DNA from 2 places in the Methylobacter sp. sgz302048 genome. Region 1 is predicted to be linked to the other one. Evidence: riboswitches for the same ligand, from Rfam matches in the RefSeq annotation. Region 1 holds a riboswitch; the other holds the start of a gene.

What was found. Region 1 has a riboswitch for cobalamin ahead of ACTNE6_RS05810 (TonB-dependent receptor). Riboswitches for the same ligand answer to the same signal wherever they lie in the genome.
Region 2: linked by a shared signal. The riboswitch ahead of ACTNE6_RS12820 (TonB-dependent receptor domain-containing protein) and the one ahead of ACTNE6_RS05810 (TonB-dependent receptor) in region 1 are both predicted to bind cobalamin.

The regions. Positions count from the first base shown of each region.
Region 1 covers NZ_CP197401.1:1,202,980-1,208,257, reverse strand. The annotation lists gene ACTNE6_RS05810 (TonB-dependent receptor) at 330-2,441, opposite strand; cobalamin riboswitch at 2,693-2,900, opposite strand; partial or broken gene ACTNE6_RS05805 (transposase) at 3,094-3,862, opposite strand; gene ACTNE6_RS05800 (hypothetical protein) at 3,929-4,450, opposite strand; gene ACTNE6_RS05795 (enoyl-CoA hydratase/isomerase family protein) at 4,768-5,278, opposite strand, start outside.
Region 2 covers NZ_CP197401.1:2,811,183-2,816,460, forward strand. The annotation lists gene mutM (bifunctional DNA-formamidopyrimidine glycosylase/DNA-(apurinic or apyrimidinic site) lyase) at 1-249, shown strand, start outside; gene ACTNE6_RS12815 (hypothetical protein) at 372-980, opposite strand; cobalamin riboswitch at 1,294-1,500, shown strand; gene ACTNE6_RS12820 (TonB-dependent receptor domain-containing protein) at 1,606-3,444, shown strand; gene ACTNE6_RS12825 (hypothetical protein) at 3,489-4,058, shown strand; gene rsfS (ribosome silencing factor) at 4,121-4,462, opposite strand; gene nadD (nicotinate-nucleotide adenylyltransferase) at 4,495-5,115, opposite strand; gene ACTNE6_RS12840 (glutamate-5-semialdehyde dehydrogenase) at 5,116-5,278, opposite strand, start outside.

The DNA of each region.
Region 1 (5,278 bases):
GGCTGCATTTATTACCTCGAAACGCTTAAGCCCATGCCGACAACTTATTAAGCCCAAATGAAATTCTGGTCTCAGATCACTTCCTGATAGCCGCAGTGCATATAAACTAACGTATTATCAAGCTCTTGAATAAAAGTAAAAGTTATAGGGTACGTGAAAAATGACAGAGTTGAATGCTTTGCCCAGTTTCTGCATAGGCAAAGCGGACACTGCTATGAGCTAATACGGGGATTATTGAATAGCTATTCCCAACCTAATAAGAGACATTCCCGTGAGTGTTGTTATGTCAAACGTTTGACTGGTCATTTTGACTGGTCATTAAGCTTTTATTAGAAAGGGATCGTGACAGTTGCCCGAGCCATGCGCGGTTCAACGGGATGTTTCAGAATACCCGTCTGCGGCGAAGCACCAGCAGGATAGGCATATTGATAAGCGTAAGCAATATCGTTGGCGGTCGAATCGAAAATATTGAAGATATCGACTTCCAGTTTATATCTTTTTTGCTGGTAGCCCGCCCCTAAATTGACGATGCTGGTCGAATCGGACCAGAATGCACCGGAAGGGTCCAGCGGCATGTCATCAAAGTGGCGCAACCGTACCGTACCGAACAGGCCGTTAGGGGCAACCACTGTAGCACCCGCTGAGATAACTGTGCCGACGGAGTTTGGGATATAGTTGTTGGTTTCACCCTCTGGCATCGCCACATACCGTGCCGAACTAAAGGCAAAGTCCGCATCCAGCGTCAGCCAATCGGTCGGCTTATAGTCATTGGTCCATTCAACGCCGTATCGACGGGATTTCCCTTTGACTTCAGTGGTACCGGCATCGCCCGCAAACACCAGTTCCTGATCGCTCTCCAGCCACCAGAATGCCAGGGTGCTGTTCAAGCCTTTGATAAAGTTGCTGCGAATGCCTGTTTCAGCACCGCGGGACTGCGCTAGAGGCGAGATCCTGGCGGCACTGCTATCTAGTGCTGTACCAGTATTGGGATCGAATTGTAGCGTCGTGCCCCGCGCATCGTTGGAATGATAGCCGAAACCGCCATTGATAAAGTATTCAGTCTTGTACCAGGGGCCGATGACCAGGCTTAGCTTCGGGCTGACTAGCGCTTGCCCTCGACTGCCCGAATTTGCCGCCTTAACATGAGGATCATGCGTAGCCGTGTCGAGCACCGTGACATCGTCATGGATAAAATCTCCTCTTAAACCAGCAATAGTACGCACTTTTTCATGCCAATAGGTCTGGTTCTTGAGATAAACCCCGGCAGTGGTCTCACTGACCTTGCTGTGACTGACTGTGCTGAGATAGTGCCGACCGACAGTGTGATCCAAGCCTATGCCCATAATTTCATCATGGCGAAGCTGAAGCCCCACGGTGTTGTCCATGTCAAAACCGGACAGCTGGCTGTAACGGGTATGTTCGATATTGCCACCCGCCTGTACCCGATGTTCAAACTGGTGTATCTGATCACCGTTGACCGGGTTGTCTAAATAGCCAGTGAGATTGGAGAATAAATCCACATCGTAGTACAGCGCATAGATATTGGCGTCATTTTTCCAGTTATCGCCTTTGTTCCAGAGATTGGTTGAAAAACTGTAGCGGTTGGTTTTGCCGCCATCCGTGGGATCCATAGTGCCGTAAAGGTCGAGCGTGCCGTTATCAATTAAGGCTTGAGGGATCTGGTTGGTTGCCGTCCAGCTGTTGGTATAACCCTTACCGTTAACCGATAATCCCCAGTTGCCTTTATCAAGCGAGTAACGCAGCATGCCGTTAAATTTTTTTGTATCCTCCGGTTGCTGCCAGACGCCGTTATAGAAATTGAACTCGCCAGCATAAAGTAGATCGCCGCTGCCGACTTGGTTGGAATTAGCGACTAAAGCACGGTAATAACCGAACTCGCCGCCAGTAAACTTCAACAGGCCTGTAGGCAATTGGTCCATCGAGAATATTTTCGAATAACCGGCTGAGGAAAAATCGCCGATTTCCGCATAATACGGGCCTTTGCCGTATTCAATCTTCTTTACCAATTCCGGGATGACGCTATTGATGTCCATATAACCCTGCCCATGGGCATGGGTAGGCATGTTCATGGGAATGCCGTCGACGTAGGTCGTAAAATCCGTACCGTGATCGAGATTGAAGCCGCGCAGGAAATACTGATTGGCTTTGCCGGAACCACTGTGCTGGTTAGCTAACGCCCCAGGTACTACTTCCATGAGCTCGCCGTTACGGGACATCGGGCGGTATTCGAGTTGTGCCTGGCGGACTTCGCCCTGCGACGCTGAGCCAGTCGTGCCAATAAGATCATTTTCTCGCCCGGCTTCGACGACCATTTCCTTTAGTTCCACAGGTTGAGGATCGGCGTTAACCATGGCGCAGCTCAGGCCCAACAATCCACCTATAGCCAGGCAGATTTTAGAGTTTTGTTTTTTAATACACATGACAACTCATGTCCTGACTTTCAAACTGGACATGACAACCATCCTATCGGGAGGATTTTTGGGTGTTTTCTGCGTATGTAACCGGGTAGTAATACCGGTAAGTAATAAGCTACCGAAGATAAGTTCTTGCATGTTGGTCCCCTGCGCCGCCCGCGCATAAAGGTTGTAGTACACAACAGAGGACTAAAGAAAATGAGAGAGGACGCAAACGCGAAGCTGCACTGCCATTTTCGCTGACAGCCCTCCGCTGCATCGAATCAAACTTTCGGGCCGGTCTCCGGGCTTATAAGTGGCGGAAGCCTGAATCGTCACCTTCCCATGCATAGCACAGTGGCATTTTGACGATTCTTTTACTTATCTACCGTTGCGGGGGCAGCGTCGGCTTTGGTTTGACCTGACCGACTTCCCGTTTAATCGTCAGATAAAAAACCTGACAGAACCTGAAAGCAGGCGGCAATTATAAGAGGTAATAGAGATAAAGCAAATTTCCGGCGTAGTGCTTGATGTCAAAAGCAATGACAATTCTCGACAACTTGTCCATGTCATGGCGTTGTCCATGTAACGTCTCAGTAGTCACAGGTTGCCACTGCATGAATCAGAGCAGATAACTGTGGAGTTTTTTGATCATCCAGTGGCACAACTTAAATGTGAATTAAGAGCTAATTTGTAAAAAATTCCAGAAAAACAGAGCCGCCGCAAGTTTGCCGAAGACATGCACCATCAGTCCATTGTAAGAACGCACTTTACTGGCACATTCAATGCCTGTTTTTGCTTCAATCCAGGCAAATAAGGCTTCAATCCGTTGCCGAACGCGAGAAACCGCGGTGGGCAGCCATTGATCCAGGGGTTCCAGATAGCGTTGCCTTTGTTGTTTTTTTAACCGATATCAGGACAGCCAGGTTCTGGGCTTGCCTGACGGCTTCGGCATCGGGCCGTTGATAAGCTTTATCGCCATACAGTTCATTGTTGTGCAAGTACGGACGAATCTGATCAAATATCTTGCCCTCATGGTCGCTGGCGCCCGTCACACCGATATATCCAGGTATTGGCAATGAGCCCGACTGACGGCGCCCTATGACATGCACCCGAACGCCATAATAGTACAGCTTCTTTGTTGAGCAGTAGCCTGAGTCAGCCAACGCTTTCGCCACACAAGCTTCAAACCGGCGACATTGCTTGGCCAAGGCCACAGGGAAGGAGTCAATCAGCCAGACTTGCCTGGATTCTTGGCCTCTTGTTCTTGCTGAATCAGTGCCAATAAGGGCGCAAACACATCGGACACCCGATTCAAGCGCTGCACATACGCCACATAACTGGGTAATCTGGGAAATCAGGCGCGTAAATGCCGATCCGCATAAGCATAGTTGATAATGCTTGCAGACATAGAGATAAATCGTTATTAATCGCTCCTGCCAGTTCATGCGTTACTTTAATTTGTTGAGAGTGAGTGATGTCTTCCTCAATAGTTTAACGGTATGAACTGGCTTCTATTCGGCTCTTAATTCGCATTTAAGGTCATGCCTCTCCAGCAAACGCTGGATGGGCTTATGTATGTTGGCGCCGATAACATAAGAAATATCCTTGTCCAGATAGAACGACAACATGCCGTTCACCAGGTTATAGCGCAGCGCGTCTATGTTCTCGGTAATGGTTTCCGACTCAAAATCGACGATCATGGGACCGTTTGCGCCTGAATATTCATCAGCCGATGAAATCAACAGCGCGGCCGAACCGTCGCCGAACAGGGAAGTCACGACCGCTGTTTCCATGCTGCTGCCCACATAGTAAGCGGATGAGCAGACTTCTATGGCCAACAGCAAGGCCTTCTTGCCAGGGTTCATCCGGACATAGTCGGTGACCACCTGCAGACCGTTGATACCGGCGTTGCATCCCATTCCCAGAATGTCGGTTCTTCTTACGTCCGGTCTGAAGTTAAGTGCCTTTGCAATATGGGCAGAAACCCCGGGGCAAAGGAATCCGGTACTGGTAACACAGGCCAGATAGTCAATGTCACGGGCATCAGATTTTGCTCACGCAAACATTTGTTAATGGCCGCCGCTCCCATTTTCAAACTGCCGCTCAAATGCTTCTTCTGCAAAGTAGCGCTGTCTTCCTGCTATATCAAACCATTTTTGCCCGGTTCAGGGAAATAAAGGAAGCGTTTCCGGATATGAGAGTTTTCGAAAAGTTTTTAATCCTTGCCTGTTTGTGGCCAAACATGTCCGCTATGATCGTTTGGTCATAGCGCGTGTTTGGATTTGCTGTCCCCAAGCCAATGACTCGCGGATATGGTGCTGAATTTACTGACATACTGAACATCCTTCATTCAATCAACAATAGTATTTGTCTTACTCGCCCTTAGTTCGTGCAGGAACGCCCGTCCAAACAAATTAAGCACTGATTTCCGTGTTGACGTCGCCTCATTAATGGAAATTTTGGCTATTTGTAATGCCCAGGCCGGTTTGGCCATAATTATTTTCAGTAATGCCGTCACTTCGTCTTCAAGCTGGGCAGCAACCACTGTTTTTGTCACCAACCCCAGACGATGCGCCTCACTGGCGTCCAGCCTGCGTCCACAGATGACGATTTCTTTAGTGAGGTTTTGCCCGACGCGCTGGACCAGCCTCTCGATGCCGCCGGCAGCCGGAATAAGCCCGATATCAACCTCAGGCAACCAGAATCTTGCATTATCGGCGGCCACGATAAAATCGCACGCCAGCGCCAGTTCAAACCCGCCGGCGATGGCATACCCTTTAACCGCTGCAATGGAGATGATCGGCGCATGGTAGAGCTCTTCAAAAATTCTTCGGCTTTTTAAATTGATAACGTCCCGATAA
Region 2 (5,278 bases), 1.6 Mb from region 1:
GGAAAAATCGCCTTGTCCCGCTATCAGAAACTGGCCGGCTGTATTCAAGTGATCTTGCGCCAGGCTATTGAACAAGGCGGCACGACGTTGCGCGATTTCGTCAATGAAGCCGGAAAGCCGGGTTATTTTCAGCAACAACTCAATGTCTACGGGCGCGTCGGACAGCCTTGCACCCGATGCCAACAGATTTTAAAGGAAATCAGACTAGCCAACCGGTCAACGGTATTTTGCAGTGACTGCCAGCGGTAGAGCGATAATCCGTCTCACTAGCCCGCAGATTAAGCGGCGGAATTCAAAAAAACCTGCGTAAAAGCCATTCTGAATTCCACTCACTTCGAATTTATTGGTTAAAGCTGATCGTTGCCTGCTGATTATTTAGAGGGAACGATGCCGTCCAATACACGGATGGGGCTGTCTTTCGAGCCGTAAAAAACCGGCAGATTGTTATCAGTATTTAACCGAAATGATCCAGTAATACCATTGACATCAAATTCGTAAGTCCCTTGACTCAGCCCGTAAACAGGCAGAGGAATAGTGCGTTCGAACGGCTCGATGACCTGAGCGCACACGGCAAAAGTTTGCAGCGGAACAAGCCCCAGCGCCACTTCGAATCGTCCCGCCGGCAGATTGGCTTCCGGTATGCCGAAGACAGGCTCGTAGCGTTGGCCGGCTTGCTCCAATTGATAACAGGGGTTAGGAAGATAGCCGCTCACCTTTAGAAATACTTGCACAGGACGAGAGCGAATTTTGATTACTTCGACTTTTTCTACTGTCGCCAATTGGGTTTCTGTCATGCCTGACAATGTCCAGGTACCGTCTTTTTCATTCCGTTGAAACCTGGCATCCCGATATTGCCCGACCTGCTCAGGCGTATCGACATGAGAGATTGCCAATGAATCGCCCTGCAACACGGGATTATCTGCTGCAAAGACGAGATGGATCGGTAGCAAAGCCGCGATTATGGCTAAATTTAGACGCATTATCTGCCTCCTGAAGTTTAAATTTGGATTGAATGAGGAATTTATAATATAGAGCATGCTAAAGCAGAGATATTTCAATCTATCTCAAACAGAATCTTATCCTTTATAGATTTCGATCAACAATGTAATTTTTCACAATAAGCAGTGTAATTTTTCACAATAAATACTGCGTTCCTTGAGCCTGATCATCAGACTTAGAAAATACGTAAACTACGGTCTGCTTCAAACCGGACCATTGCATACTCTCTCCAATACCAATTGCTTGAGGCATATGCAGTCAGCATTAATTTGCTTTATCCCTGTTACCCCTTATAATTGCCGCCTGCTTTCAGGTTCTGTCAGGTTTTTACCTGATGATTAAACGGGAAGTCGGTCAGGTCCTGCCAAAGCCGACGCTGCCCCCGCAACGGTAGATAAGTAAAAGAATCGTTAAAATGCCACTGTGTCATGCACGGGAAGGTGACGATTCAGGCCCATGCCACTTATAAGCCCGGAGACCGGCCCGAAAGTTTAATTCGGTACAGCGGAGGGCTGTCTACGAAAAAGACCGCACATCCCTGTCGTCTTCTTTTGTCCTCCGTTGTAATTACACACAACCTTGATGCGCGGGCGGCGCAGAGGACACATGCAAAAATTCATAGTCGGTTCATTAGTGCTGGCCGGTTTTAACAGCCCGTTACAGGCTCGGGAAACGCAGGCCGACAATTCACTCAATTTACCCGAAATGGTCATAACGGCCACACGAACGGAAACGCCGAAAGACCAGTTGGCGGCTGCATCAACAATTTATACGCGGACCGATATCGAACGTCTTCAATCCAAAACCCTGCCGGAATTATTAAGAAACACGACCGGCATCGATATGGCACAAAGCGGCTACGGCCAAAATACCAGCGTGTACATGCGCGGCACCAATTCCGATCATGTGCTGGTCCTGATCGACGGCATTAAAGTCGGCTCGGCAACTTTAGGCACGACACCGTTTCAGTTTATTCCCATCGACCAGATCGAACGCGTGGAGATCATCAAAGGGCCGCAATCGAGCCTGTACGGCTCGGAAGCGATAGGCGGCGTCATCCAGATTTTTACGCGCAAAGGCAGTCAGGAAGAAAAGCCCGGTTTCACGCTGGACGCCGGCGGCGGGTCATACGATACAATTAAGACTTCCGGCACGGTCAGCGGCAAATGGAAAAACAGCTGGTACAGCCTGGGCGCATCGCATTTCAACTCTCAGGGCTTTAATAACCGTGAACCGATTCCGGGGCGTTTCGGTTTCGATCAGCCCGACAAAGACGGCTACCGCAACACAGGCTTGAATGCGCGGCTTGGCCACCGCTTCGACAATAACGCCGAAGTAGAAGCGTTTTTCATGCGTGCCGAAGGCAAAAACGAATATGATGGCAACGCCCAGAATAAAACCAAATTCGTCGACCAGGTTGTCGGCGCCTCCGCCAGCATGGATTTTATGGAGGACTGGCGATCAACATTACGTTTAGGCCAAAGCCGCGATGACAGCGACCAGTTTGCGCCCGACGGTTCATTCACCAGCCGTTTCAACACGACGCGCTGGAACACCACCTGGCTGAATAATTTCACCTTATCTGATAACCATCAATTGATTGCCGGTACGGATTACCGCGTCGATGAAGTGGACAGCACAACGTCTTATAAGGAAAAGTCCCGTTATGATGTCGGCGTGTTCACGGAGTTGCACAGCCGCGTGCTGGATAATCACTTTGTCAATGCCTCGTTGCGCTGGGATGAAAATGAGGCTTTCGGCGATTATGTCACCGGCAATTTCGGCTGGCGCTATAACTCAGACTTCGGCATCAGCCCTTTTGCCAGCTTTGGCAATGCTTTCAAGGCGCCGACGTTCAACGATCTTTATTTTCCGAATTATGGCAATGCCAACCTGAAACCGGAAAAATCGACCTCGTTCGAAGCGGGGCTTGCCGGCGACCACTGGCTGCAATGGGAAGTGCGGGCCTATCATACCAACATCGACAACCTGATCACGCCGGTCACGAATCCGGTCACATTTCAATTCAGCGCGGAAAACATCGGCAAAGCGCAAATCGACGGTATTGAAGTTGAAATCAGCAAGCAGTGGCTGGGCTGGGACGGCAAACTGGGCCTCGATCTGTTAAGCCCCAAAAACCGGGAAACCAATGCCCGCTTGCCGCGACGCGCCGAGAAAACCCTGACATTCGACCTATCCAAATCGCTCGGATCGCTTGATGTGGGCACGCACATACTGGCCCAAGGTGACCGATTCGATGACATAGGCAATAAAACGAAAATAGCCGGTTACGTAACCGTCGACCTGCGGTCAGCCTATCATTTCAATAAAAACTGGATGCTGAGCGCGCAGCTCAATAACTTACTAGATAAAAATTATCAAACCATCAATACTTATAATACGGCGGATAGAAACTTCTTCCTGGCTATCCATTATAATAACTGACCACAAGCTGGATCTTAATCACTAACCCATTTGGAGATAACAATATGAACATGAAACAATGGCTGCAAGTCGAGTATTTGCCTATTCCCTTGATTGCATTGATGGCGCTGACCCGCTTTCATCACTTCGGCGATGTCCTGCATCTGCCCGACGCATCGCTGGCGGTTTTTTTCTTCGCCGGCTTTTATCGCAAGAAAGCCTTTTTCGTCTTTTTGTTATTGTTGGCAGGTTTGATCGATTATATCGCTATCGCAAACGGCACCAGCAGCTGGTGCGTATCCCCGGCTTACGTGTTTTTGATTCCGACTTATGCAGTCATGTGGGTAGCGGGCCGCTACTGCTCGAAATTCAAGTCCTTGAACGCATATGAACTGGCCAGTTCTATCGGCCTGATGACGCTGGCTGCATCGGCTGCGTTCATTATCTCGAACGGCAGTTTCTATCTGTTCTCAGGACGTTATACGGATTTGTCATGGGCACAATACTTCGCTCGCGTAGTAAAGTATTATCCGCCTTATGTAGGCTTCGCCATGGTTTACGGACTGACTATCTACCTAATCATCAAGCTGTTCAAATCAATGCCTGATACGCAGACAGCCTATAAAGAAATTTAATTGATGTTGCCCACAGAGGGCATAAAGGCCCTCTGTGACGATCATTTTCTTACTCGGCTAAATCAACCCGCTTCTTTGGCATGATCAACCGACCACAATTTTTCCAATTGATAAAATTCACGCGCTTGAGCAGTCATCACATGGACGATGACATCGCCCAGATCCAGCAATACCCAGTCAGAACCCTGCCCGCCTTCAATACCCAACGGTTTTAAGCCGCTCTCTTGAACTTTTTCCGACACATATTGGCATAAAGACTGTATATGACGGTCGGAAGTACCGGTAGCGATAACCATGTAATCGGTAAAACTGGTCTTGCCCCGCACATCTATTGTGGTGATGTATTGCCCTTTGCGTTCATCCAAAACCGTCTGGACAATGTGTAATAACTCATCTGTCTGCATTCAAATTCCTGTACTAAATAATTATGAAAGCTTTATTTCTCATAAAGCGCATGCTGCTTAATGTATTCTATGACAGCATCAGGCAATAAAAAACCCGGATTGCGTTTTTCCGCAATCATTTTCCTGATGGCCGTCGCCGAGATTTCGAGCTGCGTGATGGGCTGAAAAAACAATCTGCCGGCCGATGCTTGCGCCAGCTCTGTTATCTCAATGGCCTTTTTGGCCGCAAAATAGCCATCAAGTTCCTGCAGTTGAAATCCCGGACGGGTCATGACGACTATATGGGCATAATCGAACAACTGCTGCCATCGATGCCAGGTTGCCAGATTTTTAAACGCATCGCTGCCGATAAACAGCAATAACGGCTGCTCTGGGAATTCCTGCCTGAAGGATTTCAGCGTATCGACCATATAAGAGTGACCCGCCCTATCCAGCTCTCGGGTATCGATGATAAATCCCGGCTGGTTTTTAATGGCCAGTTCCAGCATCTGCACCCGCATCAGCGCTGTGGCCACGGGCTGTTCGCGATGAGGCGGCTGGGCGCTGGGCAGCAAGCGGATTTCAGTCAGTCCGAAGATCTCCTTGACTTCCAGCGCCGAGCGTAAATGCCCGTAGTGAACGGGGTCGAACGTACCGCCAAAAATACCGATCATTTATTGCCGGATATGCCCATCGCCGAGCACGATGTATTTCAGCGAAGTCAATCCTTTCAAACCGACCGGGCCGCGTGCGTGCAGCTTATCGGTGCTGATGCCGATCTCCGCGCCCAGGCCATATTCAAAGCCGTCGGCAAAACGCGTCGAGGCATTGACCATG